DNA from 4 places in the Paenibacillus sp. T2-29 genome. Region 2 is predicted to be linked to each of the others. Evidence: riboswitches for the same ligand, from Rfam matches in the RefSeq annotation. Region 2 holds a riboswitch; each other region holds the start of a gene.

Region 1 (7,366 bases), on a different contig from region 2:
TGAGCATTGTCTGGGGCTAGCCAGGCCAGCAGTTCGGCGCCAAAAGAGTAGTTAGGATTGTTTCCTCCTTGCCACTGCGGCATTAACAGGCGTATTGTTTTAGTCATATTTTCTCTCCTTTACTTCAAATTACGGTTAGTATAAACTGAACGCAAATAAAAACGTAGTACGCACTAATTTGATAGGTACTACCCGAAAGGATAGTGTGAATATGAGTATGGCTGAATTTAAAGGTAAAGTTAAAAACATTCAAGATACACCTTTTGGTTATACAGTGTCAGTTATTGGTGGTAAATGGAAAATGGTTATTATTTATCTTCTGGCCGAAAACCAAGTGGTTCGCTTTAATGATATGAAAAGACAAATCGGAGCTATTACTTATAAAACATTGAGTTCACAGCTAAAAGAATTGGAAGCGGATGGTCTGGTGAATCGGAAAGAGTACCCCCAAGTTCCACCTAAAGTTGAGTACAGTCTTACAGAAAAAGCGGAAACACTATTGCCTGTTTTGGAAGGGTTATGTGAATGGGGAACCAAAAATCAATATAATTAAGTTTCGTTTTTTAATTGCTTTAGAATGTTATACGAATATTAGAAAAGACGATTGACATATATTTATAGTTAATCATGTATTCAACGAGCTCAAGTGCACTGGGGGTAGGAACGCTTAAAAATCAGTATCATTTGGGGGATGTGATATTTTGACTATGGCAATTATTTTATTTGTAGCGAATATTCTACTTATTCTTGTTTCAATCGTTGGTATTGTTCTGTTCATGGGGATATTGTACAGGGGGTACATTTTGCTAGGATTACTTATTGCTGAGAAAAAGAACACAAGAATTCAAGCTGTAAAAGATTAAATTTATGACAATACAGAGCCTCATCTCTACTTTATTAGTGTAAATGAGGCTCTTGCGTGAACTATTAAAGGCACTTTATAGTTTTGGAGACATCCCCGGATGGTTGATGCTTAGCACTACCTTTTTCTTTAGTTCCTCTGCAGCAGCTCGAATCTGTTTTGCCTGCGTCACAGCCGAAATCACCGCTACACCATCGGCACCCGCACTTACCACTTCCTCCACACGGTCTATCGTAATGCCACCGATCCCGACGATGGGCAGATCAATTCCCGCTTTGCGCATCTCATGCAAAATGGCTGGACCCTGCACCGCATGAGCATCATCCTTTGAGATGGTGGGATAGATGGGGCCGACGCCGAGGTAGTCCGCACCTTGCAGAATGGCTCGACGAGCTTCCTCAATCGTATGGGCGGAGACGCCAAGGATTCGGTTTCCGATCCGCGTACGCACAGAATCAGCCGATTCATCGTCCTGACCGATATGGACGCCGTCGGCATTGAGCTCAAGAGCCAGCTCCACATCGTCATTGACGATAAAGGGGATACCAGCGTGGTGGCACAGATCTTGTAGCTGACGCGCAAGTTTGAACATAGGCACCCCTGTTAACGCGCTACGGCCCTTTTCCCGGAACTGGATCATGGTTATGCCACCAGCAAGAGCCTCCTGCACGACCCGACTTGGTTCCGCAAGGCAATTCACGCTTCCAAGAACCAGATACATCTGTAAATGCCGGCGCATGATCTCAGGTAATATTCGGCCGCTCATTGGAGTATCTCCTGACGACGGCGGTAGGCCCAATGATTGGTTGGACCGTGTCCCTGGCCCAGATACAACGTATCCTCAATCGCCGCCTGAATGAAGGCTCTTCCATTCAAAATAGCTTCCGGTACAGACACACCTTTCCCTAATTCAGCGGTAATCGCTGCTGAGAACGTACATCCTGTTCCGTGTGTGTGGACAGTTCGCACCCGCTTGCCGCCCAGCTCGGTGAAGGCTGTTCCGTCAAAGAGCAGGTCAACAACTTGACCGCTGTTTTCGCTCTCCTCATCATGGCCACCTTTGATCACAACGAACTTGGGTCCTAGGCTGCTAATATGTCTCGCAGCTTCGCGGCGATCCTTCATCGTACGAATGCTTATCCCGGTTAAGGCTTCCGCTTCCGGGATATTTGGTGTGACGACCAAGGCCAAGGGGAGCAGGTCGTCGTTCAACGCCTGCACCGCTTCCGGTTGCAACAGCTTTGCGCCCCCTTTGGCAATCATTACAGGATCGACGACAACCTTTTCCCAGCCGAACTTTCGAATTTGCTCGGCCACAAGGCGGATGATGCCCGCGTCAAACAGCATGCCAGTCTTCAGGGCATCGACTCCAAGATCTGATCCTACAGCTTCGATTTGCTGCGCTGTTGCTTCCTGTGGCAACGGATATACACCGTGAACTCCCAAGGTATTTTGTACCGTAATGGCTGTAATAGCCGACATGCCGTATACGCCAAGCTCCTGAAAGGTTTTGAGATCGGCTTGAATTCCAGCTCCGCCGCCGCTGTCTGAACCGGCAATCGTCAGCGCTCTCGGTACATGCACGTCTCTCATCGCGCACCACCTGTTGTACTTGTTCCAGCTTCACGGATCGTGACATGCCCCTCCAGGGAACCAGTATGTAGTTTGGCAAGCTCGTCGAGAAAGGCTATCTGGAAGCTGCCTGGCCCCAGTTTTGCGGTATGTGCTGCGGCTCGGGAAGCTGCTGCACCGTAAAATGCCAAACCTGCTGTACCTGCGAGCAGCAGGTTGGGTTCAATTGCTGCAAACGCACCCAACACAGAGGTCAGCAGGCAGCCTGTTCCGGTTACCTTCGTAAGCAGCGCGTCTCCGCCACTAATCAATCGTACTTCGACCCCATCGGTGATGACGTCCTCTTTTCCAGTGATGACAACCATGGTATGGAGCGTTTGTGCAGCCCGAACTGCCAGATCGACATTACTGCTGTCAGCACTGTTGCCTGCATCTACCCCTTTAATCTCTCGGACTTCTCCGATTAGATGGGCGACTTCGGCTGCATTGCCTCGCACTAGTGAGATTTTTACTTCTTTTAGGATCCGCAGTGCTGACTCGGTTCTAAAGCTCGTCGCTCCCGCACCAACCGGATCCAGCAGAACTGGAACACCATGAGCATTCGCTGATTGTCCAGCAATGATCATGGCATCTACCAGCTCGCGGTTCAGCGTACCGATATTTAACACGACGGCGCCCGCTATTTTTGCCATATCTGCTACTTCCTCGGGTGCATAAGCCATCACCGGGGAAGCGCCCAGCGCATACAGGCCGTTGGCTGTAAAGTTGGTGACCACCACATTGGTTATATTATGAACGAGGGGGTTGCTATTTTGTACCTTTGTCAGGAGATCCGAATAACTTTGTTCCCATATACTCATCATGTTTATCCTCCCTCATCTCTACTGATTATTCCAAGACCGTAGCGCGCATCTGGACGGGCCATTGTTCCTGCTTATAAGCCATATCCCAGAACATATATTCCAGCTGGCAGCTTAGCATAAAATGCTCAATCATCCGCTCTTGCTCAGCAGCCGTGGCGACATTCGCCCAAGCATCCACACGCTCGCGATATTTGGATGTTACATCTTCAATCTGGTTTCCATAGAAACAAATCCACTCATAGAATGGATGAGACTCGTCCGGTCTTACCTCATCCATTAGCCTGCGTCCAATCTCAAGATATGTCCATGGACATGGCAGCAGCACGGCCATGATTTCTCCAAGACTACCTTCATGTGCGACTGTCAGCATATGGCGGATATAATGATGAGCGGACGGAGCGAGTGGATATCCCTGCATCTCTTCATAGGTGACACCTGCGATAGCACAAAAGTTTTGATGCGGATGAACCTCGCTGTTGAGAATAAAAGAGATCTGTTCGTTAAATACAGCCATATCCTCCCGGCTTGTGCTTTTGGAGATCGCGATGCCGTAAATCCGCATGTAGGCGTTCAAATATTCAAAGTCTTGTTTTACATAGTGAATCAGCTGCTCCTTTGTTAAATTTCCTTCAGCAATACCTCTCACAAAGGGATGCTCATAAATGGCTTGAAAAATGCCATCCGCCTGCCGACGAAGTTCTTGCGAAAAACTCATTTCCCCACCTCCAATAAAAATGGAGAACAAGAAGTCCCGTAAGATACAATTCTCGGAACAACGCCAAAAAGCCGCCCCGAAAACTGGAGCGGCTTCAACATAGGTTCAATGCGCAGAAAACGCTTGAAACCTTATATACGAAGGCTCCACTTTCCTACGCTAGTACGAACTAGATCAGGTTCAAAGGGTCCAAGTTCATTCTTGTCTCAGCCATAATGGCTCCCCTAGTGGACTTTCCTATTCTTTTGACTAATACTGTACATTCGTTCCTAGGTTATGTCAAACTGCTTTGATTCCAGTCAAGGATTAATGAGGGTGCTGGATTACACTTTCCACGGCTTTGACCCTTACATATTCCGGTTTCCACATCGCATCCCGAATGGCTTGTTCAATATCTGAAATGTGTGCCTGAGCTACCTGATCCTGAATTGCAGCCTTCGCTACCGCAACCGCAACCGCGAACGAAACATCACGTAATTTTTGGATATGGGGCAGCAGTGCACCGCCAAGTTCATTCGAATCTACGGCGTTGGCAACGGAATCAGCTGCTGCGGTAAACATGGAAGGGGTGATTCTTTTGGCCTTGACCACAATTGCGCCCAGACCTAGCCCCGGGAAGACAAAGGCATTATTCGCCTGTCCAATTTCAAACTTCGTACCGTTATAGGTGACGGGCTCAAAGGGACTTCCGGTAGCAATCAATGCTTTGCCATCAGTCCATCGTATCAAATCTTCGGGTACCGCTTCAGCAAGGTTGGTAGGATTAGACATGGGCATAATGATCGGTCGTTCCACATGCTTTGCCATTTCCTTGATAATCTCTTCAGAAAAGGCACCCGCTACACCGGAAGTTCCAATCAAGATTGTGGGTTTTACCTGACGGATGACCTCCAGCAACGGTATTTTATCATCTTCCGATCGGGCCCATGAGCTGATTTCTTCCTTTTTACGCACATATGGTTTCTGATAATCCAGTACATCTTCCATATCGTCTGTTAACAGTCCGCGATAATCAAAGGCCCAAAATGCCTTGAATGAATCTTCTTCAGGAAGCCCGTCCTCGATCATTGCACCCCGTATTTGGTCGGCGTTACCGATTCCTGCTGCCCCTGGACCAAAGACAAGTATTTTTTGTTCACGTAGCGGAGTTTTAGTGACACCTACCGCCGAAACAATCGCAGCTAATGTCACTGCTCCTGTGCCCTGGATATCATCATTGAAGGTGAGAATGTTTTGACCGTACTTCCCTATAATGTGTCGTGCGTTCACGCTACCCACATCCTCCCAATGCAAAAGCGCCTTCGGGAATTGTGTTAACGTTTTGCTGATAAAGGTATCAATAAATTGATTATAGGCTTCCCCGCGAACTCGTTTATGGCGGTTTCCGATGTACAGGGGATCATTCAGCAGCTTCTCGTTATTCGTGCCGACATCCAGTACAATGGGCAGCACCCGCCCGGGGTGAATGCCTGCCGCAGCTGTATATACAGCGAGTTTGCCAATAGCAATGTTAATTCCCCCGACACCCCAGTCACCAATCCCCAAAATACTTTCCGAATCCGTCACGACGATCAGGTCAACATCCTCACTACTCAAACCGGTATTATAAAACGCCTGTCCAATACCGTTCGGATTATCTATCGATAAATATACGCCCCCAGGGCGGTTGTATTCATGGCTGTATTCTTGAATGGCGGTTCCTACAGTCGGTGTGTAGACTACGGGCAGCATTTCACTCAAATGGTCGGTTAGCAGTCGATAGTAGAGTACGATATTTCGATTGTGAAGGTCGTTAAGTGAGGCATTTTTACGCAGCATGGTGGGTTGTGCCAAGAATTGCTGATATGCCCGAACGCTCTGTTTCTCCAATGAAAGGACAGTGGGAGGAAGAATTCCTTCCAGGCCCAGTTCTTTGCGTTCTTCTTCTGTAAATGCCACTCCTTTGTTCAAAAGAGGGTTTGCTAGCACGTCCTTTCCTCGTAAGGGAGTAGATAATGACCCATCACGATTGACATGGAATGCTTCCATAAAAAGACCTTCTTTCCCTGTATTTTGATAATTATTCATGATGAAAGATGACATGTTATCCATAGTATGGACATGCAAATTGGTTTTATTCTTCTATTTATTTATGACAAAAAGACCATATATATATCTTCTTATTAATCTTATAGAACTAATTTCAGTTTCGGATTCATCTTGTAATTCGCACGTTTATAGTCCTAATGAATCAGGTCCAAATACTCTGTCTTTATCAAATATGAAAATAGATTTTTCTTCTCTTAAATGTTTATATATCAAGGGATGTGAGCTATTTTGTTAAGAAAATATGAAGTATTTGGACATTAATTTAATCTTGCTAAGCAAACATTTTTAATTCTTTTTCAACAAAATAGAATTATTCGGAGGAAAAGGAGAGGTTTGTGTGCAGGGACCTATAGCCATTTTTAGCGATAACAACAGGGCTATTGATTATCCCAATGTGATTTGTTTTTACCAATATATACAGTGCGAGGACACGGAGACCGCTTCAGTCTACGAGGATGCATGTTGCTGCCTGATTGATTATAGGGAGCCGGGGCAAGCCGTGCGGAAAGCTAATCAGATCCGTAGCCAATTTCCGCAAATGCCATTGCTATTGGTGACGGATGTAACCTTTCCGTTCAGTGATCAGCATATGGTGCAAATTATCGGAGTAGGCCGATTGCGTCTGCTATTTTGGCAAGCCAATGATACCGAAGAAATCATTTCTGAAATACAAAGCTTGCTCTATCCCGAGTATTCGACCAAAAGCCAACATGTTGCATTCATCTTATCTGTATATAACGAAGAGAAACGTTTTGTTCATGTCAAAACCTTTGCTGAGCGACTGCAAACCTTTATCCGCAGCCATATTATAGAGGGTTCGATTTATCTCATTGATGATGGTAGTCACGATGGCACGAATGCCTTGATTAAAGCGCTGGAGGCGGCAACTGACTTGTCCGTAAACCGGATTAACCAGAACCTGAGTCCGCTGCTTCAAACAAGGGAATTGGGACGCAATACGCGCAAGGCAGGGACGTATCTCGAAGGAATGCGGACCATCGGTGCGGATTACTACGTATTTGTGGACGCGGACGATTCCTTTTTTATTGAGGACATTGCCAGAATGATTAATGTTGTTCAGCAGGGCTACTATGATGTTGTGATTGGAACCAAAGATATGACCGCCGAGAATCGCTCTTTATTGCGATCTATCGTCAGCTTTGGCAAAAGGGTCGTTTCTCGCCCCTTTTTACCAACAGGTGTGGTAGATTCCCAGACGGGTCTTAAAGTGATGAGTTCGGTTGCCGTGAAGCGGATGTTTCCACA
Region 2 (7,366 bases):
GGTGCGCAGCTCAGGAACGTCGGTATGTGTGCGTCCTTCAGGCGGAGCAGCCGTCATGCTGGACAGGGGGGTACTGAACCTGTCCTTGATCCTGCCGAATCCGCAGCGGGCCATCAGCCTGCATGAGGATTTTCGGCTCATGGCAGGGCTGATTGCCGATGCGCTGGCCCCGTGGTCTGTCGAGGCGCAGACCGGAGAAATCATCGGGTCCTTCTGTCCCGGGGATTATGATGTAAGCGTCCGAGGGCGCAAGTTTTGTGGCATTGCGCAGCGGCGTCAAGCCAAGGCGTATATCATCACGGCCTTTGTGATGATTGAGGGCCGCGGAGCAGAGCGCGCACAGGCGGTGCAGCAGTTTTATCGAGAGGCGGCCGGGGATACGCCGACAGGCGTGCAGCAGCCGGATTATCCCCAGGTGAATCCGGCAACGATGGGCAGCCTGGCAGAGCTGGCTGGTGTGCCGTCTGTCGAGGCGTATACAGCATCGCTACGCCGTGTAGTTGAGAGCCGGGCTGCCATTTTGCCTGCCGATGGCTCGCTGGTGCAACCGGAAGGATTGGCAGAACAGATGGCAGCGCTGAGAGAGCGGTACGATTTGCAGGTGTAGTTTGTTTTAGCTTAGAATGGTTGCCATCTTAGCTTGGAGGCTTGAGCATAGCGCGCCTCCACCTCAGGCCAGTTGACGACATGCCACCAATCTTCGATGTATTTATTACGTTCGGCCTGATGCTTTAAGTAATATGCGTGTTCCCACACATCGATCGCCAGCAGCGGAATAGACTCCCATTGAGTCAGGTTCTGGTGCTTTTCGGCCTGCAAAATTTCAAGCCGCCCGGCGCGCGGGCTCCATACCAGGATAGCCCAGCCGCCGCCCTCGACCTTTTCGGCTGCCGAACTAAATTGCTTTTTGAAGGCATCGTAGCTGCCAAAATCCTTTTTAATCTGTTCAGCCAGCGGTCCGCTTGGGTTTCCACCGCCTTGAGGGCTCATGATCGTCCAAAAAAGAGTATGCAGATAATGACCTGCACCGTTAAATGCCAGTTCACGTTCCCAATGCTTTACGAGGTCAAAATCACCTGTTTTTCGGGCTTCTTCCAGTTTCTTTTCCGCTTTATTCAGATCATTCACATAGCTCAAATGATGCTTGTTATGGTGAATACGCATCGTTTTTTCATCAATGTACGGTTCAAGCGCATTATAAGGGTAAGGAAGCGGAGGGAGCCGATGTCCCCCAATAGGGACCGGGCGACCGATTAAGGATTTTTCCGCTGCTGAAGGTTGCGTCTGACCGGACTGGACGCCTTTAGTAGCCCCAGAACCTTCTCCTCTCATGCTGGCATGCCTCTCTCGAAACGCTTGCTCCGGGTAATCCTCACCCTCTGCCGCTACATGATACAACCCAGCGGCTCGTGCGATGGAGCCGGGCTCTTGAAAGGGAGTTGTCGAAATCAGGAAATATTGACTTTCATGTGCTGCGTGTATTACAACTCCGGCGGATTTTGGCTGTTGACGCAATGCATGACTGTGCTCGGTCAGCAAACCTAGCTGCCGTACATATTCTTGTGATTGACGGTTCGCAGTTTGCAGCAAATCGTCCAGTCGACGATTTAATTCTTGAGAGGCAGGCTGTGAATTCAAGCCTGAATCGGACAACGCTTTCTCTCCAGTTGCTGATGCGTCTGATCCCCTTGAAAGTGCTGATGGTTTATCCAGCTGGTGTGTATGAGCTTGGGGGGCAGACGACGCTTTTTTCTCCTGATGTTGCCATGCCTGTTCTGCCGGATCAAGCGCGCTCCGTTGCTCTTCAAGCAACTCTATGGCGGCCCGTTCCGTTTGTTCAAATACGGTTCGCCAATCATCCAGCAGCCGCACATAAGCAGGTTCTAGCCCTTCAGTAGCGGATTTAATCACTTCCACATGCCAACTTTCCTGCTGCTTCCAATGACGGATTTCCTCCAGCACACGTAAGGGCAGGAAAGACCCATAAGTACTCAGCATCGTTTTTACCTCCCGTATCCCACTATGGCTATCCGGCAGATCTAGCAGATCTGTCCTGGATGCATATGTACCCAGTATATTCGCCGTCTCATCGGGAATATGTCTATGAACTTCCTTCATCAGGTTATACCTGTTGTGCAGAACAATAATTAATCGTGGAAAATAAAAAAAGAAGCCTGTCTACGGCACGGGTTAAGTGTCCATAGGCAGGCTTCTTCAAGGCGATGAATGCTTATTTCGAAAATAATTCTTTACTGCGTAGTCGTTTGTTTATGGGCAGCAGCCGTGGTTTTCTTGTCCTCCAGCTCCTGCACATTGCTTAAAAACGTCGATACCCGCCGCAAATATTCACGAGGGTGCTCTCTGAAAATAAGCTCATGTATCCCGTTTTTGACAATCCATACACTGGAAAGCGGGTTGGTCTGATTGGCAGCGAGCTTTTCCGCAATGGGGTAAGGGGCCTTTTCATCCTGTGTACCATGCACAAACATGATTGGAAACGGATAGTCCTCCTTTTTTACCTCCTGATATGGAATCTGATGCAAACTGGTGCCGTTCAAGACTGGAAACAGCAACTCCAGTATTTCCAAAGATGGATGTCTCGGCAAATTAATTTGATTGTGAATGTTATGGTACAGCGTATCCGGTTCCAGTAGGAAGGTGCTGTCCAAAATCATCGCGTCCACATCTTTGGTTTGCAAACCCGCCTGAAGAGCGGTTCCTGCTCCCATAGAGAAGCCCCATACAATAATTTCCGACGAGCCGCGTTGTTTTGCAAGCTGGATGGCCCCAAGAAGCTGTTGGGATTCTGCCTTGCCTCCGGTTGCGACGGCCTTGCTGTTTTGTGACGCAAATCCGTAATCGAACATGACCACATTAAAGTTCAAGCTATGGGCATAATGCGCCAGATCATACATGGGAATCCAGCTTTCTTCACGGTTGGCTCCATAGCCATGACTGAAAATAATGGTTTTCCGCGATTGATCTGCCGGGATATACCAGCCTTGTACCATGCGGCTACCATCCTTGGCTGGGAAGCTGACTTCCTCATAAGGCATACCTTTGGCCTGCATCGGATTAGAGTATAATGGCGCGACGGTGGGATTCGTAAGCACCCAGGCGATGTAAGCATGCAAGGCAATAAAACAAAACAACAGAAAAAATACGACCGACAGCAGCAGAGCAATCACAACGTGCTTGAACCGCAGCATACGGGGATTAAAGAGTGGGGTGGACGGCTCCTGAACAGCGGTCTGTAGCTGAGCGTTGCGCTGGGATGTCGAAATCATGTAAGAGCCTCCTTATATAGAATTGATCTTCGAATCATAAAATTTAGGTATAATTCCACTTGAAAATAGTAGGGTATGTCCGTATAGATACCTATTATCGTATGATGGGTATTATCCAAAGTCAACGTCTGAACCGGAAAAGTAAAAATGATGCAAAGAATTGTCGATGTTTGTTCTTGTTCTGTAATATGGTTGTCACAAAAACATCGGTTTACAGTAGCCGCGACTATTCTATATAATTTATGTAACCATGTTTCATAGTGTGAAACGAATATGGATACAAGAGGAGCGGTTCATGATGGAAGACCGTAAATTAACCGTCCGCGCTGTAGAGCGTGCACTTGATATACTGCTGTGTTTTACCGCAGAATCTGATCTTGGTCTAACGGAGATTGCCTCCCAAATTGGTCTACATAAAAGCACCGTTCATCGTCTTTTGACTACGCTAGAGGATCGGGGATTTGTCGTTCGGAATGCCGAAACGGAAAAATATCGGCTTGGTTTTCGCATATGGGAGCTGTCGACGCATCTGTCCCAAAGCGATGAGCCGGCGGTGTTGTTACAGCCTGCAATGGAAGGACTGCGTGATCGCTTAGGGGAGACGGTCAGCTTGTACCTGCGGGATGGAAGCATGCGTATTCGCATACAAGCCGTGCAGAGCAATCAGGCGATCCGCAGGGTTGCTCCCGTGGGAGCGCGTATGCCGCTGGCTGTGGGAGCCTCCAGCAAGGTGCTGGCGGCCTTTATGCCGCCACAGGAGCTGGAGGTACTGCTAAGCAGTGAAGAATGGCCTCCCTCGGTAGATCCTGAGGTATATAAAGCCCAGCTGCAGGACATTCGTGAGAAGGGGTATGCGACTAGCTATGAAGAACGTGAGCCAGGAGCTGCGGCTGTGGCCGCGCCTATTGTGAACCGAAAGGGACAGGTCGCGGCGGCTTTATCTGTATCCGGCCCGGTCAGTCGACTTGCACCTGAGACGCTGCATGATTTTGCTCCGGTTTTGATCGAAGCAGCTAAGGAAATGGGGCTTATGCTCCCGTAACAGTAATCAATACAAAAGGAAATCATACAAGGGTTGCCAAAGCTATAAATTTAAAGTAGTCTGATAGAGATGGCGGGTTGTCTGTTATAGCCGCCAATTCATGTGAATAGAAAGTATCACAGTTACTGGGGGAGCCTGTAATGCGGGCTGAGATGGAATCGGGCAAGATTCCGGACCCTTTGCACCTGATCTGGATCATACCAGCGTAGGGAAGTAATCGGCCATTGAAATGTATACGCAGCTGCTGTCTGCGGTGACGCATAGGGTTTTATTCCATGTGCGTGCTATCTGGATAGCTGCCTCGTTTGATTAGCCGGTTCCCTAGGGAACCGGCTTTTTTGCATAGATCAGCGCCACCCTCGGAATGGTTCCGGATCGGTGTGTCATTTCAACGATACGGGAGGAATGGATCATGAAACCGACAGAAACCGAAGGAACAAAAGAAACAGGAATGAAATCAACAGCAGTAGAGAAGACAAGTGCGGAGCAATCCAGTAGGGTTAATTCTTTCCCGGGGAGCCGCAAGGTGTATATTCAAGGTTCTCGGCCGGACATTGCCGTGCCAGAGCGTGAAATCGCGCTGCATCCCACACATACGCCGCAGGGGATAGAGTATCATGAGCCACTGCGTGTGTACGATACCAGCGGTCCGATGACAGATGAAGCCTATCAGGTGGATATTCGTCAGGGCTTGCCACCATTACGGCGAGCTTGGGCACTGGAACGGGGGGATGTGGAGGCTTACGCGGGCCGCGCCGTCAAGCCGGAGGATAATGGACTGAAACCCGGCTCCAAACGGGAAACAGTGGAATTTCCCGGCGTGACTAACCGTCCGCTTCGGGCTTCGCAAGGGCGCACTGTGACGCAAATGCATTATGCGCGGCAAGGGATCATTACGCCTGAAATGGAATTTGCGGCGATCCGTGAAGGAGTGGAGCCCGAGTTTGTGCGGCAGGAGTTGGCGGCTGGACGAGCCATTTTACCTTCAAATATCAATCACCCGGAAAGCGAGCCCATGGTCATAGGGCGCCATTTTCACGTGAAGATCAATGCAAACATTGGAAATTCCGCGGTTACGTCCTCCATCGAGGAGGAAGTGGAGAAGATGACCTGGGCTGTACGCTGGGGCTCAGACACCGTCATGGACCTGTCCACAGGTCGTAATATCCATACGACACGCGAATGGATTATTAGGAATTCACCCGTACCGATTGGGACGGTGCCGCTATATCAGGCACTGGAAAAGGTGAACGGCGAAGCAGAAAAGCTGACGTGGGAGTTGTATCGAGATACACTGATTGAGCAGGCGGAGCAAGGAGTGGACTATTTTACAATTCATGCGGGTGTATTGCTGCGATATATACCGATGACGGCGAATAGAATGACGGGAATTGTATCCCGGGGCGGGTCGATTATGGCAGCCTGGTGCCTTGCGCACCATCAGGAGAACTTTTTATATACGCATTTTGAAGAAATCTGTGAAATTATGAAAACCTACGATGTGGCCTTTTCTCTCGGGGATGGTCTGCGTCCGGGTAGTATCTATGATGCGAATGATGAAGCACAATTTGCAGAGCTGGAGACGTTGGGCGAGCTAACGCAAATCGCATGGAAGCATGATGTCCAGGTCATGATTGAAGGGCCGGGACATGTCCCTATGCACAAAATCAAGGAGAATGTGGATTTACAAATGGAAATTTGTAAGGAGGCTCCCTTTTATACTTTAGGGCCGCTGACGACGGATATCGCACCAGGATATGATCATATTACCTCAGCTATCGGGGCGGCCATGATCGGTTGGTTCGGGACGTCCATGCTGTGCTATGTTACGCCGAAGGAGCACTTGGGTCTGCCGAACAAGGATGATGTCCGCGAGGGAGTTATTACCTACAAAATTGCTGCACATGCTGCTGATCTGGCGAAGGGTCATCCACGTGCACAGCAGCGGGACGATGCTTTGTCCAAGGCGCGTTTTGAATTCCGCTGGCGCGATCAGTTCAATCTTTCGCTTGACCCTGAGCGGGCCTTGTCCTACCATGATGAAACGCTACCGGCAGAGGGGGCCAAAGAAGCACACTTTTGCTCGATGTGCGGTCCTAAGTTTTGCAGTATGCGTATCACACAGGACATTCGTGCCTATGCGGCAGATAAGGGACTGAATACCGAGGAAGCCGTCGCCGCCGGGATGCGTGAGAAGGCAGAGCAGTATCGGGATGGGGAGCGATAAATCGGTAGCGATACAAAAGTCAATCAACTGGGAAGCCTCAACAAATAGTACAGTTAAGCTCGTCAGAGGTTTATTTCCATGAATGTATGAGTTTAGGTTTAGAAACGCGTGAGATAGCAAAAAGCCGTGGTTCTCTACAGTCGATGTAGAAAACTACGGCTTTTCAGCTTATGTAAAGCGAGATATGCACCGGATTAACGGAGCTTTATTTTTTACCCATTTTTTCATTCAAAATGTCCTGAAAGCTGAGCTTCTTCTCCGAGCTATCTTCTTTCTTCTGCATACTCACCGCGTTGGCACGTTGGTATTGGTGGTGAAAGGGCATCAGGGTGTGGACAGTTAAGTTCATTGTATTCATGTGGGTCATTCCTCCAATTCCATATTGTCAAATTCAGATTGAGTTGCTTAGGACAACTGTATAGGACTATTTATATGTACTTGATGTCGTAATGCCGTGTAGGTTGCTTGGTAAGGTTTCAATCATTATACCCGCATTTATCCAAAGTAAAACGCTTTTGCCATAAAACAGGAAGATGGTCGTATGTGTCCAAAATGTGTATTAGGAGGATGGTCATTTTAGGGGAAAATGTGCCTAGGGCCTAAACAAGGGCTAGAGGCCCGTTTTCTTAGTTTAGTAGTCGGGATTGTGTTTTTTTGTCGAATAACCTTGTATTAGCGGAATTTTGCGGAATTCTAAGCTTGGACTAAGGCAGTCTGGTGGCGAATTAAAGTGTCAAAGTTGTATTGACTTTATGTTAGGTAGTAGATACCATGAACTGGTTGTCAGCGTATTTTGGCAAGAAGAGTCAG
Region 3 (7,366 bases), on a different contig from region 2:
AATAGCCAATGCCTCGTTCCGTTCGAATCATTTTAAACTTTTGCCCTCTATCTACTTTAACCCTTAAATGCCTGATGTACACATCTACTACGTTCGTATCAGCGATATAATCATGTTTCCAAACATCCTTTAAAATTTGCTGCCTGCTACAAACTTGATTAAGATGTATCGCCAGATGTAGCAAAAGATCGAATTCTTTCGGAGTTAATTCCAGCTTTCGCTCCCCTCTGCTCACCATTCTGCTTGCAGTGTCTATATGTAAATCCCCTGCCTCGATTGCTCTTTTCACATCACGTTCAACACCAAAAATGCGTAATAAATTAGCTACTCTAGCCTGAAGAACTCTAGGATAAAAGGGCACTACCATTACATCATGTGCTCCTTGTTCAAAGCAGTAAACCATAAGTGCTTCCTCATCTGATGAAATCATTACAAGCAGTGGAACATGAGGATAGTTCTGCTGCAAAATGCGAATCAAGCCTTGAGTGTCCGCCTGTTCATCTTTAATGTTCAGGAGTAGCAAACTCACAGGATTTTGAGCTATATAAGGGCTTACATCCGACGTATTACGAACATGAACCACCTGATAACCTGCCTGCTCCAATGGATGAACGAATACAGCGGGCGCTTCATTTTCATCCACAAGTACAATTAACGGGCTCATCTTTTCACCCACCTGGTTTGGACATCGCATTACATATTGGATACGAACAAGTTTGTTATAAGCCATTAAAACATATTTGTGTTAGTGTAACAAAAAAGCAGAAAATCATTCTCAAAGAATGGTTTTCTGCTTTATGCTTTATGGTTTATGGTTTATGGTTTTCAGCCCAAATAGCGATGATATAGACTTCTTGCTTTTGCCACGTCCTTTGTCCCATGGATCAGCGCTCTGCCATCTGCAAAAACAACTAAGTGATGCTCGCCCACACTAAAGGAAACCAGATACGAATTCCACTCTACGTTCCCCTCACCCAATGCTGTAAATCTATTTGCTATCTCTGCGAGATTCAGATGTGTTCGGTTGGCAGGTCTTATTTGAACGGTATCCCTACCGCACAAAACATCTGTCTTCTGCCGATAAGAAGCTGATAAATAGGGATACGTCGGTTGGCTACCGCAAGAAGGACAATTCGCTTTTTTAAGACGATCCACTGCTATTGCTACATACTCATTTTTCCACAAATCAAACGAAAGCAACTTTCCTCTCAAGTTCTCGGGATATCCACCAAGAAGCTTGAAAGCTTCCGTAGTCTGGTTAGCGGTGACCATTTGTACTGCCTGCGGAATAATCCCGGCCGTATCACAGGTCTCCCCTCCAAGCGGTACAGTTCCCATCAGACAGTGTAGACAAGGTGTCTGACCCGGTAAAATAGTGTAAGTTACACCGTAGCTACCCACACATCCTCCATAAATCCAAGGAATGCGATGCTTGAGTGCCATGTCGTTCATAAGAAGCCGGGTATCGAAATTATCGGTTGCATCCATCATGAGATCTACCCCCTGGATCAACTCTTCCAGCTCTTCTATCCCAACATCCAAGACATGTGCATGTACAATTGTTTCCGAATTAATATCCTTTAATCTTCGCTGGGCAGCTACTGCTTTGGGACACCTTTGCACAGCATCACTTTCCTGAAAAAGCTGCTGGCGCTGCAAATTGCTCCATTCCACATAATCCCGGTCTACCAGGCTTACCGTACCTACGCCTCCACGAACTAACGTTTCTGCAATACCAGTGCCCAGCGCTCCAACACCTATGATTAGTACATGAGAGGAAGCAAGCCGGCGTTGGCCTGCAGGCCCAAAGGGTGCAAACCTTTCCTGTCTGGAATAACGGTCTCTTTGTGGTGGTTCAGCAGCAGATTTTTTAGTAATCCTCATCCCTGAACCATGCCTTCTATCGGACTGCTTGCTGAGGCATAACGTTTTACAGGAATCATCCCCGCCTCAAATCCATATCTGCCTGCACGTACAGCCAGCTTCATGGCCTCAGCCATTTTCACAGGATTCTTCGCTCCTGAGACAGCTGTATTCAGCAGAACACCATCTGCTCCCAACTGCATTGCCATTGCTGCGTCACCAGGTGAGCGAATACCAGCATCGACAATGACCGGAACTTCCGCTTGCTCGATAATCAACTCTAACGAAAACGGATTGAGCAAACCATGTCCTGTACCAATCGGCGACGCTCCAGGCATTACGGCATGTACTCCAAGCTCTTGCAACCTCTTCGCTAGTATCACATCATCCGATATGTAGGGTAGCACGACAAAGCCTTCCTCTAGCAACTTTTCACTAGCTTTCAATGTTTCAAAAGGATCAGGCAACAGCGTCTTGCTATCCCCAATGACTTCTACCTTAATCATATCGCACAAGCCGGAGGCTTTTGCCAACTTGGCAATACGGATTGCCTCCTCTGCTGTTGTTGCCCCCGCTGTGTTGGGAAGAAGTGTATACCGGCTCAAATCCAGTGTATCGAGAAAATGCTGCTTATCCCGTTCCTCCAAATTCAGTCTGCGCACAGCGAACGTTAATATTTCCGTCTCAGCAGCCTCTACAGCTTGGGATTGGATATCCAGATCCGAAAATTTCCCTGTTCCTAGCAACAGCCTTGAGGTAAAAGATGCTTTTCCAATGGTTAACATGATCAACCGCCTCCTACAAAATGTACGATTTCTAGGCAATCTCCATCCTTAAGTACCGTTTCATGATGATCTTCACGGGTCAATATATGCCGATTCAGCTCTACCACTACGGTTTTCACCTTTAAATCAAGTTCATGCAGCAATTGATCCACACGAGTGATTCGATTGGAAATGGTCATACTCTGTCCGTTAATGATCAGCTTCATAAGCTTTCCTCCTTGAGGAGTTCAGAAGAAAATTTACTTATTCCAAGTCCAGCTGCACCAGCCCCTTTAAGCATAGCTGCCATCGCTCGCCCAGTCGCATCACTAAGCAGGACACCGTTGCGATAATGCCCGACTGCAGCATAGACGCCCTCTAGCCCAGGAACAGGACCAATGAAAGGACGCTCCGCAGTTGCCTGCGGACGCAAGCCCGCCCATGCACGTACAAAAGAAGCTTCCTGTACACGCGGCAACCAGGCAGATGCACGTGCTAACAGCCCCTTTAAGCCTCCTACGGTCACCTCTTTGTCATATTGATACGGAAGACTCGTGGCACCAATCCAAAGCTCGTTATTCTGTTTAGGCACGAGGTAAATATCGTCAGCATAAATGGTATAATCCAACGGATGATCCTTCAAGGAGACTGCTACCGCTTCGCCCTTGACCGGGTATAGTGGATAATCAAACCCAATTTGTTCTAGCAATTTCAAGCTGTCCAAGCCTGCGGCAATCACGACCTGATCACAGGAAAAAAATCCACTATCCGTTCGCACACCGCAAACTCGACCATCCTGTATGACCAGTTCCTCAGCTTGAGTTCCAGACCATATTGTTGCTCCCAGCACCGCAGCTGCCCCTGCATAAGCACGGCAAAGCTGGACAGGAGACACTTGTGTCTCCTTTGATCGGTAGATAGCCCCAATTACTTGATCTGCCAAGCCCGGAATCCGTCGGGCCAACTCCTTGGCATCCCACCAAATGGGACGATCATCCTCTCGCATATTCGCAGCATTCCAGCGTTTTTGGCCCTCTGCTTCCGAACGAAATGGGGTCACAAATCCTCCTGTACGAAAGTCCACTGAAATACCCGATAAACGTTCCAAATCACAGACAAGGTCAGGGAATGCATCTCGACTTGTACGGGCAAATCGTGCCAGCTCAAGGTCTGCAAACTCTTCACTTTCCGCTGCCAGCATTCCCACCGCTGCTCCTGATGCTCCCTCACCAGGGATCCATCGTTCCAGCATGATCGTAATGCGTCCCTCCTTAGCCACATGATAAGCAATGGAACTGCCGATCACACCTCCGCCTATGACCAAGCATTCAGCTTGTCCTATCGCTTTTTTCTCTGTATGTGTCTTTAACATATGTTCCGCGTCTCCTCTCCAGTAAGCATTCTGCTTTCCCTTCATCTCGTTTTCTTGCTACAGGTTGTGAACTACAAGATCTACCATTCGCCTATATTCCATCGCTGCTGCAACGGGTGACTTTGCTTCCCATATACCAGACATCACCGCAATTCCGCTTGCTCCAGCATGATAAAGCTCTGGAACATGATGGGGTTGTATGCCTCCCAGCGCTATCACCGGAATGTCCGACAATCTGCAAATGCGTTCAAGCTGTGCTATACCCCGCGGTACAAGACCGGCTTTACAATGGGTCTCATATACATGACCAAATAGTACATAGTCTGCTCCAGCCTGCTCGGCGGTCTGCACCTCCTCCAAGGAATGTACAGACACTCCACAGCGTGTACCCTCTGAAAGTAGACTTTTCGCATCCACCACAGATAACCCATTAGCTGGAAGCTGGACAGCTCCTGCCGAGGTAAGTAAAGCTACGTCCACGCGGTCATTTACTACAATTTGCCGCAAAGGAACTTCCTGCTTGATCATGCTACGAGTCAAAGAAAGCAAAGCAGAGGCACCCTTCTGTTTCGAACGCGCGTGTACATAATGAATATAAGGACAAATAGCGGCAGCCACTTTGGGTACATCCACACAGGAGACACTTTCCATCGTAATTACGTGTAATTCGATCTCATTTTCACCTCACTTGGACTAAAAAATATAAAATAATCGTATAAGCTGAACTATATTGTTGCAGCTCCCTATTGGGTAATATCATACGGAGCCAGCCACATGTACCAGCAATAATGAAAGGAGATCATATGTAAATCCGTCTACGGAAGCTCGAACAAATGAGGATGAACGAAACGCAAAAAGCCACTTCCCAAAGGAAGTGGCTTGACAAACGTTCAAAATCAAACGGACTATTATATCCGTAAACGTATATCGTTCCCTGCGCAAACAAAAGTAAAGAGCTACTACCTTGTTTGTACAGTACTCACTTCCCTACGCTGGCATAACCCAGATCAGGTACAAAGGGTCCGAAATCCATTTATTTCGTCTCAGCCGCATGGGCGGCTCCCCTAGTGTGACTATTTTATTGTATCAGCTAAAGATAGCTTAGCATATTTTCCTAATTCTGCAAACCCCAACTTGTGTGAAATCTGTCAGAACTGGATTTTAGTTAACTTTACTAGACCACTCTTCTACATTCCACGTTTTGGTTACCCAATCCTCGTAAAAGTCCGGTTCGTGGGATACAAGCAATACGGTCCCTTTGTATTCCTTCAAAGCGCGTTTGAGTTCATCCTTTGCTTTGACATCCAAGTGGTTGGTAGGCTCATCAAACAGTACCCAGTTGCTCTCACGCATTAACAGTTTACAAAGGCGGACTTTAGCCTGTTCTCCACCACTAAGCGCAGACAAAGGCCGGGTGATATGCTCATTCTTCAAACCACAACGCGCCAAATGCGCTCGTACTTCATGCTGATTCAAATGTGGAAATTCATTCCATACATCGTCAATCGGTGTAATTTTCTCTGCCTTTACTTCCTGCTCAAAATAAGCGGGCTGCAAAAAATCTCCTTGATAGGTTTTTCCGCTGATCGGAGGTATTTTCCCCAGAATGGTTTTGAGTAACGTAGACTTACCAACACCATTGCAGCCAACAATTGCGATCTTTTCACCACGTTCGATCGTCATGGACATTTTAGGCAAAAGGGCATGAGTATAGCCAATTTCAAAGTCAATACCCTCAAAAACTGTTTTCCCGCTTGCACGGGCTTCTTTGAACTGAAAGGTTGGCTTTGCGGCTTCTTCTGGCTTATCAATACGTTCGATCCGATCAAGCTGCTTTTCACGGCTTTTTGCACGACCTGATGTAGATGCGCGCGCTTTATTGCGCTGAATAAAATCTTCCTGTTTCTTAATATATTCCTGCTGCTTCTCATATGCATCAATATGCTGGGCTTTGTTCAGATCCGCCATCTCAAGAAACTTTTCATAGTTAGCTGAATAACGGGTCATCTTAGCAAATTCAAGATGGTAGATTACATTAACGACTTGGTTCATAAATTCAGTATCATGTGAAATTAGGATAAAAGCATAAGGATAATCCTTCAAATATCGCGTAAGCCACTCAATATGCTCCACATCCAAATAGTTGGTAGGCTCATCCAGCAGCAATACATTTGGCTTTTCCAACAGCAACTTCGCAAGCAGCACCTTTGTCCGTTGCCCACCACTAAGGGCTGCTACATCCCGATCCAGTCCGATGGCAGAGAGACCTAATCCATTCGCCATTTCTTCAACCTTCACATCAATGAGGTAAAAATCCCCCATATCCAGTTGCTCTTGAATTTCTCCCATCTGTTCCAGCAGTACTTCCAACTCTTCGGGAGAAGCCTCTCCCATTTTATCCGTAATCTGCATCATTTCCTTTTCCAGTTCCAACAAAGGAAGAAACGCGTCTTTTAATACATCACGTACTGTTTTACCTGGCGTTAGCTTGGTGTGCTGATCCAGATAGCCATAACGTACACGTGGAGTCCATTCCACTTTGCCTTCATCTTTAAGCAATTTTCCAGTCAGAATGTTCATGAGTGTCGATTTACCAACACCGTTTGCTCCTACCAATCCTACACGTTCCCCCGCAAGTAATCGAAAGGAAACATTTTTAAATAACGCACGGTCCCCAAAGTTGTGGGATACATTTTCTACAGTCAATAAACTCATAAGCTGTTTTTGGCTCCTTATTGTCTCATCGGCATTGCCGAGTGTTCTTATTTCATATAGCTATCGTTTCTTTCAAAGCTTTATTGTAGCACATCCGGCACCCTTATCGGAATATTGAAAACAGCGAATTTTAAGGTTTTCAGATGGATTGGCCTAAAAAAAGAAAAACAGTTAATCGTAGTAGCACTTAAGCTCCTCTTCGGTATGTACGTAAGGAGTTACTTGCTGCTTTGGTAATCTAAGCTTCTAGTATACAGAAGCTTACAATTCCCTAGCAATGAATGCCTAAATAATTGATAAGTTCTAATAACAATTAATAAAAAGGAACTCTATGTAGACAGTTCTCATGAGTATCGGAGGAATAATAAAATGAGAAAATGTAATCATCCCGGTCTGGGTTCTTGACCGGGATGAAATAAAATTAATTTATAATTGGCTATCTTTCAGCAGACATGGCAATTTCTTTTGTTTCATGAACTGTACCAAATGGATGCTCAGGCGGTGCATAGATAACGTATATCTTAAGGGGCGTATTTCCTGTATTAATTACATTGTGCCATTTTCCAGCAGGTATCATAATTGCATAGTCATCATAGGCCATCACTTGATAATCTAATTTGTCTTTCCTATCCCCCATTTGAACAAGTGCCTG
Region 4 (7,366 bases), on a different contig from region 2:
CCTTAATAGGTAATATGATGCTGCAATTGCTGCAAGTCATAATGGTCCTCCTCGGAACAATTTCCCGGTTTTTTCACCATTATATCACAAATAATTAGAACAAAAGCACTATATAATTACGTGTTTTTACAAAAAATAAGCTTATTCTCAACAACAACTTAGGACTTAAGTACATATTCGACAAAAACAAAACCTTTTTTGCACTCATGATAAACGCAGGTACTGTTGTATTTGATATCAAAAAAAGCAGCAAGTCTCTTGTTTAAAGAGACTTACTGCTTCATTCTGATATGGAGTGGAAACTAAAATTCCAAGTTACTTGGACGCCTTTGGTTTCGTTGTTTTAGCTGGTTTTGCAGCTGCAGGTTTAGTCGTTTTAACAGCTGGCTTCGCGGTTGCTTTCGCAGGTGCCGCAGCTTCCTTCACAGACGTCGTTGCTGCACTAGGCTTAGCGCCAGCTTTCAAGCTGTATTTGGCAAACCCGTCTGCCGCGCTGCTCAAGTATGAAATTTGTTGATTTCCGGCCAGCACATCTTTGGCATCAGGAGAGGACTCAAAGGTAACCTTGGCCTGACCAAAAGGAGCAATAGACCAGTTGCCGTCCGCTGACGGGTTAATCGTTCCGTTCGTACGGATATAATCAACAACGACTTGGCGACTTTCATCTGGTGCTGCCATCACAATACGTTTGCCATCTGGGTTGGCCAGTTTGGAGGAGGAAGCACGATAGTTATTGGTCGCAACGATAAATTTCTGTGCAGGATCAATAGCCTTCCCATTGTATTGCAGATCCTTGATGCGATGGGCTGAAGAATCAATAATAGTTCCCTTGGCATCATATCGTGCAGGCTGAGTTACATCAATCTGGTAATTCACACCGTCAATCACATCAAAATTGTAGGTTGGAAAATCCTTGTTGATCAGCGATTGTTCCTCTGTTTTGCTAGGATCAATGCGGTTGAACTGACCCGCAGACCATTCCAGCCACTCCTGAATTTCAGCACCAGTAACTTCTACGGCATGAACCGTGTTCGGGTACACGTACAGATCGGACACGTTTTTAATCGCTATTGTACCTTCAGGAATGTTGGTATAATACTCGGCACCGTTGCGACCACCGGCTTTGAATGGAGCGCCTGCCGATAATACTGGGAGATTTTCGTATTCTGTTCCTTTAAGATGGTTTTGAACATACCATTTCTGTGCATTTGTCACAATTTGAATGGACGGATCATCCTGCACTAATGCAAAATAGCTGGTAATCGGTGCAGTCGTTGTACCGACAGGTTGACGAACATAATCCAGCGTTCCTTGATGCTCTTCTTTAATCGCGTCTTTCAGTTTAGTGTCAGGAGTAAACTGCAAAGCATGGTTTGTGGTGCTCACAATTGGCCGCACTTGAGACTGAGAATTGATTACATTCCACTCACGGTTTTTCTTTTCCAGGCTCAGATCAATAATGCCCAGATCCTTGCCCCACGAAGAAGCTTCTACAGCTGGTACACCATTAATAGTTCCTTTATCCAAATCTACGCCCTTCATATCTTTAAAATCAGGGCCAGGGAAAGATTTATGAGCATGCCCAAACAGAATCGCGTTAATTCCGTCCACCTGGCTCAAATACTTAACGGCATTCTCCATCATTGGCGTTTGCGGCACATCCTCATAGCCTGTATGTGCAAGCACGACAATAATGTCAGCACCTTCTGTTTTCATTTGTGGAACAAACTTTTTGGCTGTTTCCACGATATCCTTTGTAACGACCTTATCCTTCAAATTAGCTTCATCCCACTGCATAATTTGAGGTGTTACTAGACCGATGACACCCACTCTGAGTGTATGCTCTTCGCCCTTCTCATCCGTTACTGTTTTGTCAAGAATCTGATAAGGGGTAAAATAATTTTTAGTAGCTTGACCCTCATTATCAACATAGACGTTCGCATTTACGTAAGGAAAATCAGCACCCTTGAGCGATTTATCCAAAAAGTCGAGGCCAAAGTTAAATTCGTGGTTGCCCACAGTAGCCGCATCATAGCCCATCAAGTTCATCATCTTGTAAACCGGATGGACACCGCCTTCTTTCTCGAAGACTCTGTTTTTAGCCATATAATCGCCTAAAGGATTGCCCTGCAGCAAATCACCGTTATCGAACAGCATGCTGTTTCTTGTTTCACTACGAGCCTGTTGGATCAAGCCTGCTGTACTAATCAAGCCATATTCGTTGGTTTCTTTGTCCGAATAGTAATCATAATTCATCAGTGCCCCATGAATATCCGTTGTCTCCATGATCCGCAAATTCACCGTAGCGCTATCGCGAGAGTCGCTAGCTGCCCAGGATGGAGCGGCTGAAAACACCAGTAGGCTACAAGCTACAACTGCTGCTGTAAACCCTTTAAACCAATTTTTACGAAATAACAAAATATACCCCTCCTTATTAAGGTGTATGCCTCATATACATACTTTTGCACATATATGTAAGCTTTGAACCCACCATTCCTATTTTAATCCAACGCCAGACAAAAGAGTAGTCATTTGCTTAAAATATTTATGAAAAAATAATTATTTTTCGCATAAAAAAAGCCAGTAAATCTCCTGAAAAGGTTGGAAATTTACTGGCTTGTCTGTTATATTGTTTCTATTTCGTCCACACCTGGCGCTCCGTTTGTTGACCAACGTACTCAATACGAGTCGGATTGACGTCTAAAATGACATAATCGGGATCATCAGGTCCGGAAAACCACTTTTTCAGAGAATCATTCCACACTTGTTTGCGTAACCCCTCATCAGCTGTAACCTGGGCGGTAGCCTCCACTTCCAAGACTTCCTTCGTACCACCCACTTCATAACCCAGCAGCAGATAAGCATTCGGATTGTCCTTTAGCTCTTCCACTTTATGTGTTTTGCGATCCGTCGCCAGATGAATGTTCATTCCATCGTTAAAAAGGGCCATATAGCGCACTTTCGGTTTTCCGCCCTCTACCGTACCTAACGAGCAAAATTTGTTGTTATCCAAAGCCTTCACAATGGCTTGTTCTAGCTGACTGCGATCCAATGTATCCGTTTTACCCACAGTACAACAACTCCTTTTTACGAATTAGAATTCTATAGAGTCTATGCCACTTGGCACCAGCTCTCCTAAACATACAGTGTAGCTGTTCTGAAAATAACATGACCAGAACAAATCTGAATGATTCATGTTCATTTTCAGATCAAAGCTCACAGTAAAAGTGTACCCTGTCGTTCGGCAAATGAACCGTGAGCGCTTCCTTAAGGCTGGACAGACCCGCCTTCAAGGCATATAATCGTCGTAGTAAACCCGAATAAACGAACCCATTAAACCATACAATGCCAGGGGTGCTGGAATCGGCCGGCTGAGAGTGTGTCCCAAGACACTGACCCTTACAACCTGATCTGGGTAATGCCAGCGTAGGAATGCTTAAGCAAGATGTGCCTTTTATTAAAACAGGACATCCCTTACTTTGGTATATACAAGCGCAAGCGTCCCGGAATCCCGGGACGCTTTTTTTGTTGAAGATGAAGTTGTTGGAAAGATTGCATTCCGGCAGATGTTATTTTTGTGAAAATGGGGAACATAAGCTGTCTGATTGGACGGACAACGGGTAATTAAAAAGGAGAGAACACAACGATGAAGCGCATGAAAATGTTAAGCCTGGGTCTAATCAGTCTTTGGCTCATGGCTCTGACTCTGACCGCTTGCGGCGGCAATCCCCCTACATCTCAAAAGGAGGCTCCTGCTGCCGACACTTCAACGTCTACCTCGGCAAAGGGGCTCAAAGATGTTAAAGTCGTGCTCGACTGGACACCCAATACGAATCACACAGGACTCTATGTCGCCAAGGACAAAGGATTTTACGAAAAAGCAGGCTTGAATGTCCAAATTGTTCAACCAGGCTCAGGCGGAGCCGACCAAATGGTTGCTTCGAATGCTGCACCTTTTGGTATCAGCTATCAAGAAGGCGTCACTCAGGCTCGCATCCAAGGCGTGCCGCTCGTATCCATCGCTGCGGTGATTCAGCATAACACCTCTGGCTTCGCAGCCCCGGTAGACCGCGGAATTAAAAGCCCGAAAGATTTCGAGGGTAAAAGCTACGGCGGCTGGGGTTCTCCTGTAGAAGAAGCGGTCATGAAATCCATCATGGATTCAGACCAAGGTGATGTGAGCAAAGTGAAGATCGTCAATATGGGTAATGCAGACTATTTTACAGCCGTGAAGCGGGATATTGACTTTGCCTGGATTTTCTACGCATGGACCGGGATTGAGGCCAAGCTTCGAGGTGAGCCATTGGATATGCTATATGTAAAAGATTATTCCAAAAACCTCGATTACTATACACCTGTAATTGTGAGCAATGAACAGACGATAAAAAATGATCCTGAGCTGGTTAAGGCGTTCATGGACGCTACCGCGCAAGGCTATGAATACACTATCGCCCATCCAGAAGAAGCGGCAGATATCTTAAGTAAAGCTGTGCCGGAGCTGGACAAAAAACTGGTACTCGCTAGTCAAAAATGGCTAAGTCCGCGTTATCAGGACGATGCCCCGCAATGGGGCGTACAAAAAGCGGAGATATGGAAAAACTACTCGGACTGGATGTATGAACGCAAGCTGCTCAGCAAACCTTTGGAAGTCGATAAAGCCTTTACAAACGACTTCTTGCCCAAGCGTTGATCTTGTAAATAGAGCTTGAAGTAGCCTTTGTGCCACTACGCGGACGGATGATGCTTTCCATCGCCACCGCCCCCGGATTTCCGGATTAAAGCATCAGCAGGGTAAAAATCCGGGGACAAAAGCGACCGCTTCGCTTGTACAGCACCATTCCGTCCGCTTCGCTCTCGCTCCACTTGGTTTATTCTTTAGTCTCATAGTATCTAAGCGCAAAAGCAGGTGCGCTTGTGTGTAAAAATGCCACACAACCCTGCTTTAAAAATAAGGTGCTTATAAGGCGGTTGGCAGCGTAGCGATTCATTTGAATCTGGAGAAGCGAGGTGTTCGCCTGAAAGCTTTCTTTAGGAAAGCTAGCTTCGGAAGCATATGCTCAGGGGGATTCTTACCTTTTAAATTTAATTCAAAGAATCCCGCGGCAACAGCGATCGTAAGATCAAATGAACCGTGAAGCGATCTCCCCGCCTTAATCCAATTTATTTTCCTAATAACTTAAACAAAAAAGGACAGGTGAAATTCGCATGGCTAACACATTGCTCAGTATTCAAGTCATCCCTAAAACTCCTAATAACGAAGACTCTTATCCATATGTAGACAAGGCGATTGAGGTCATCCAGCGTTCCGGCGTCAAGCATCAAGTGAATCCATTGGATACCACAATGGAGGGCGAATTGGACGAATTGCTGAAAGTCGTCAAAGACATGCATGAGGCTTTGACGGAAGCTGGAAGTCCCAGCGTCATTTCACAGATCAAAATCGCACATAACCCACAGGGCATCAGCATGAACAAGCTGACCGAGAAGTATCGCCCATGAATCCGAAAGGCAAGAACGCATCCTGGTGGAAAAGCGTATGGCCGCCCCTTGTGGCGGTCCTCTTCTTTTTAGCGGCTTGGCAGGGAGCGGTTAACTATTTACATATTGAATCCTGGCTCCTGCCAGCTCCATCCCTAATCGTACAAGAGGGCATGGCGCAATCGGCGTTGCTTGGCACCCATACATGGGCTACGGTTCGCCTGACGCTTGCGGGATTTGCTATAGGGACAGCAACTGGACTGCTGATCGCCATCGTTCTTCATACGATTCCTTTTCTCAAATCTGCTCTATACCCGCTCTTGATCCTTAGCCAAAACATTCCGATTATCGCCCTCGGTCCGTTGCTCATGGTATGGTTCGGTTTTGGCGTGCTGCCCAAGCTTATGGTCATTACATTAGTATGCTTTTTTCCCGTGGCTGTAGCGGCCATGGACGGGCTGACACGGACAGACCGTATGATGATGAATTACATGCGAATGTCAGGTGCAAGCCGCAGGGCTATTTTTCTAAAGCTAGAGCTACCACACTCCCTGCCACAAGTCTTCTCTGGCGTTAAAATCGCTGCTACCTATAGTGTGATGGGCGCGATCATTGCCGAATGGATTGGGGCCAGTGAAGGAATTGGATATTATATGTTGCTGCAAAAGTCTGCCTATCGTACGGATCTCATTTTTGCCGCTATCGGTATTATTGTTGCACTCAGCTTACTAATGTTTGTCGTTATTTTACTACTAGAGAAATGGTTGGTTCGCTGGAAACCCGATCAAGAATAGCTTCCACATATTGCATTAAAGCATCAATGAAAGGACGTGGCACATATGAGTCTGCATCCGACTGACTTGACATCACCATCCGTCGCTGATGAACAGCAACAAGCCGGAGAACTGCAGGTAATGACGCCTGCCCCTCCTGCTTTGGAATTGGACGGGATCAGCCTCACCTTCCGGGAAAAGCGAAGCTCACTGCCTGTACTGCAGGATGTATCCCTTACCGTTAAGCCGGGCGAATTTGTTTCCCTCATCGGTCCGTCAGGCAGTGGCAAAAGCACACTGTTTCACATTATCGGAGGGCTGCTCAAGCCGCAGCAGGGACGTATCCGTATGCATGGACGGGACATGACTGGTGAACGCGGGCATATCAGCTATATGCCGCAGCAGCCCGCCCTTTTCCCGTGGCGCACCACGCTGGACAACATACTGCTCGGGCAGGAAAATGCACCACGAAAGGATGCAGCAGCGGGCTCCCGATACAGCAGCGAACGTGAACGTCGAAAAGAAGCCTTGCAATGGCTCGAACAGGTTGGACTGGGCAAGTTCGCGAAGGCGTATCCGCATACGTTATCTGGTGGCATGCAGCAGCGCGCGGCCTTTCTTCGCGCCCTGCTCAGCCCACAGGAATTAATGTTGCTGGATGAGCCGTTCAGCGCTCTCGATGCGCTGACACGTGCAGACATGCAGCAATGGTTATTGCGGATGTGGGAGAAGAACCGCCGCTCTGTGCTGTTCATTACCCACAGCATTGAAGAAGCGCTGCTGCTCTCCGACCGCATTTATGTGCTGTCGGCGCGACCTGCTTCAGTGATGCATGTCGTAGATGTTCCTTTTCCCCGCCCGCGTAGGGAAGAAATCACCCTGGATCCACGCTTTATGGAATGGAAACGGACCATGACTGGCTGGATGCGCGAGGAAAAGCACAAACTGGACGGCGATATGGACACCGCTGAAAGTACTCGTAAAAACACCCTGAACGATGGGACAAATTCTTATGAATGATTGGAACGTGCACTCTCCATTGAGATCGAACGCGGCAGCAACTGTTCCCTTAATCGACGCGCACATTCATGTAGACAGCTACCCGCCTGAACAAC

The links. Region 2 has a riboswitch for thiamine pyrophosphate ahead of thiC (phosphomethylpyrimidine synthase ThiC). Riboswitches for the same ligand answer to the same signal wherever they lie in the genome.
Region 1: it holds a riboswitch for thiamine pyrophosphate, as region 2 does, so the genes downstream of both, tenA (thiaminase II) here and thiC (phosphomethylpyrimidine synthase ThiC) in region 2, are expected to answer to the same signal.
Region 3: it holds a riboswitch for thiamine pyrophosphate, as region 2 does, so the genes downstream of both, ACU1JV_RS15865 (thiamine phosphate synthase) here and thiC (phosphomethylpyrimidine synthase ThiC) in region 2, are expected to answer to the same signal.
Region 4: it holds a riboswitch for thiamine pyrophosphate, as region 2 does, so the genes downstream of both, ACU1JV_RS25555 (ABC transporter substrate-binding protein) here and thiC (phosphomethylpyrimidine synthase ThiC) in region 2, are expected to answer to the same signal.

Annotation. Positions count from the first base shown of each region.
Region 1 covers NZ_JBREVE010000006.1:260,504-267,869, forward strand. The annotation lists gene ACU1JV_RS18410 (arginase family protein) at 1-107, opposite strand, end outside; gene ACU1JV_RS18415 (winged helix-turn-helix transcriptional regulator) at 212-553, shown strand; gene thiE (thiamine phosphate synthase) at 939-1,628, opposite strand; gene thiD (bifunctional hydroxymethylpyrimidine kinase/phosphomethylpyrimidine kinase) at 1,625-2,455, opposite strand; gene thiM (hydroxyethylthiazole kinase) at 2,452-3,297, opposite strand; gene tenA (thiaminase II) at 3,323-4,012, opposite strand; TPP riboswitch at 4,147-4,248, opposite strand; gene ACU1JV_RS18440 (NAD-dependent malic enzyme) at 4,319-6,040, opposite strand; gene ACU1JV_RS18445 (glycosyltransferase) at 6,438-7,366, shown strand, end outside.
Region 2 covers NZ_JBREVE010000012.1:134,249-141,614, forward strand. The annotation lists gene ACU1JV_RS24650 (lipoate--protein ligase family protein) at 1-607, shown strand, start outside; gene ACU1JV_RS24655 (Fe-Mn family superoxide dismutase) at 619-1,998, opposite strand; gene ACU1JV_RS24660 (alpha/beta hydrolase) at 2,250-3,287, opposite strand; gene ACU1JV_RS24665 (IclR family transcriptional regulator) at 3,586-4,329, shown strand; TPP riboswitch at 4,447-4,558, shown strand; gene thiC (phosphomethylpyrimidine synthase ThiC) at 4,742-6,556, shown strand; gene ACU1JV_RS24675 (hypothetical protein) at 6,762-6,914, opposite strand.
Region 3 covers NZ_JBREVE010000005.1:118,468-125,833, reverse strand. The annotation lists gene ACU1JV_RS15890 (response regulator transcription factor) at 1-664, opposite strand, end outside; gene ACU1JV_RS15885 (ThiF family adenylyltransferase) at 826-1,884, opposite strand; gene ACU1JV_RS15880 (thiazole synthase) at 1,881-2,648, opposite strand; gene thiS (sulfur carrier protein ThiS) at 2,651-2,854, opposite strand; gene thiO (glycine oxidase ThiO) at 2,851-3,999, opposite strand; gene ACU1JV_RS15865 (thiamine phosphate synthase) at 4,057-4,650, opposite strand; TPP riboswitch at 4,967-5,075, opposite strand; gene ACU1JV_RS15860 (ABC-F family ATP-binding cassette domain-containing protein) at 5,161-6,714, opposite strand; gene ACU1JV_RS15855 (cupin domain-containing protein) at 7,151-7,366, opposite strand, start outside.
Region 4 covers NZ_JBREVE010000014.1:39,926-47,291, forward strand. The annotation lists gene ACU1JV_RS25540 (EAL domain-containing protein) at 1-40, opposite strand, end outside; gene ACU1JV_RS25545 (bifunctional 2',3'-cyclic-nucleotide 2'-phosphodiesterase/3'-nucleotidase) at 316-2,418, opposite strand; gene ACU1JV_RS25550 (pyridoxamine 5'-phosphate oxidase family protein) at 2,636-3,070, opposite strand; TPP riboswitch at 3,341-3,450, shown strand; gene ACU1JV_RS25555 (ABC transporter substrate-binding protein) at 3,647-4,690, shown strand; gene ACU1JV_RS25560 (hypothetical protein) at 4,726-4,863, opposite strand; gene ACU1JV_RS25565 (MTH1187 family thiamine-binding protein) at 5,206-5,499, shown strand; gene ACU1JV_RS25570 (ABC transporter permease) at 5,496-6,272, shown strand; gene ACU1JV_RS25575 (ABC transporter ATP-binding protein) at 6,318-7,271, shown strand; gene ACU1JV_RS25580 (TatD family hydrolase) at 7,264-7,366, shown strand, end outside.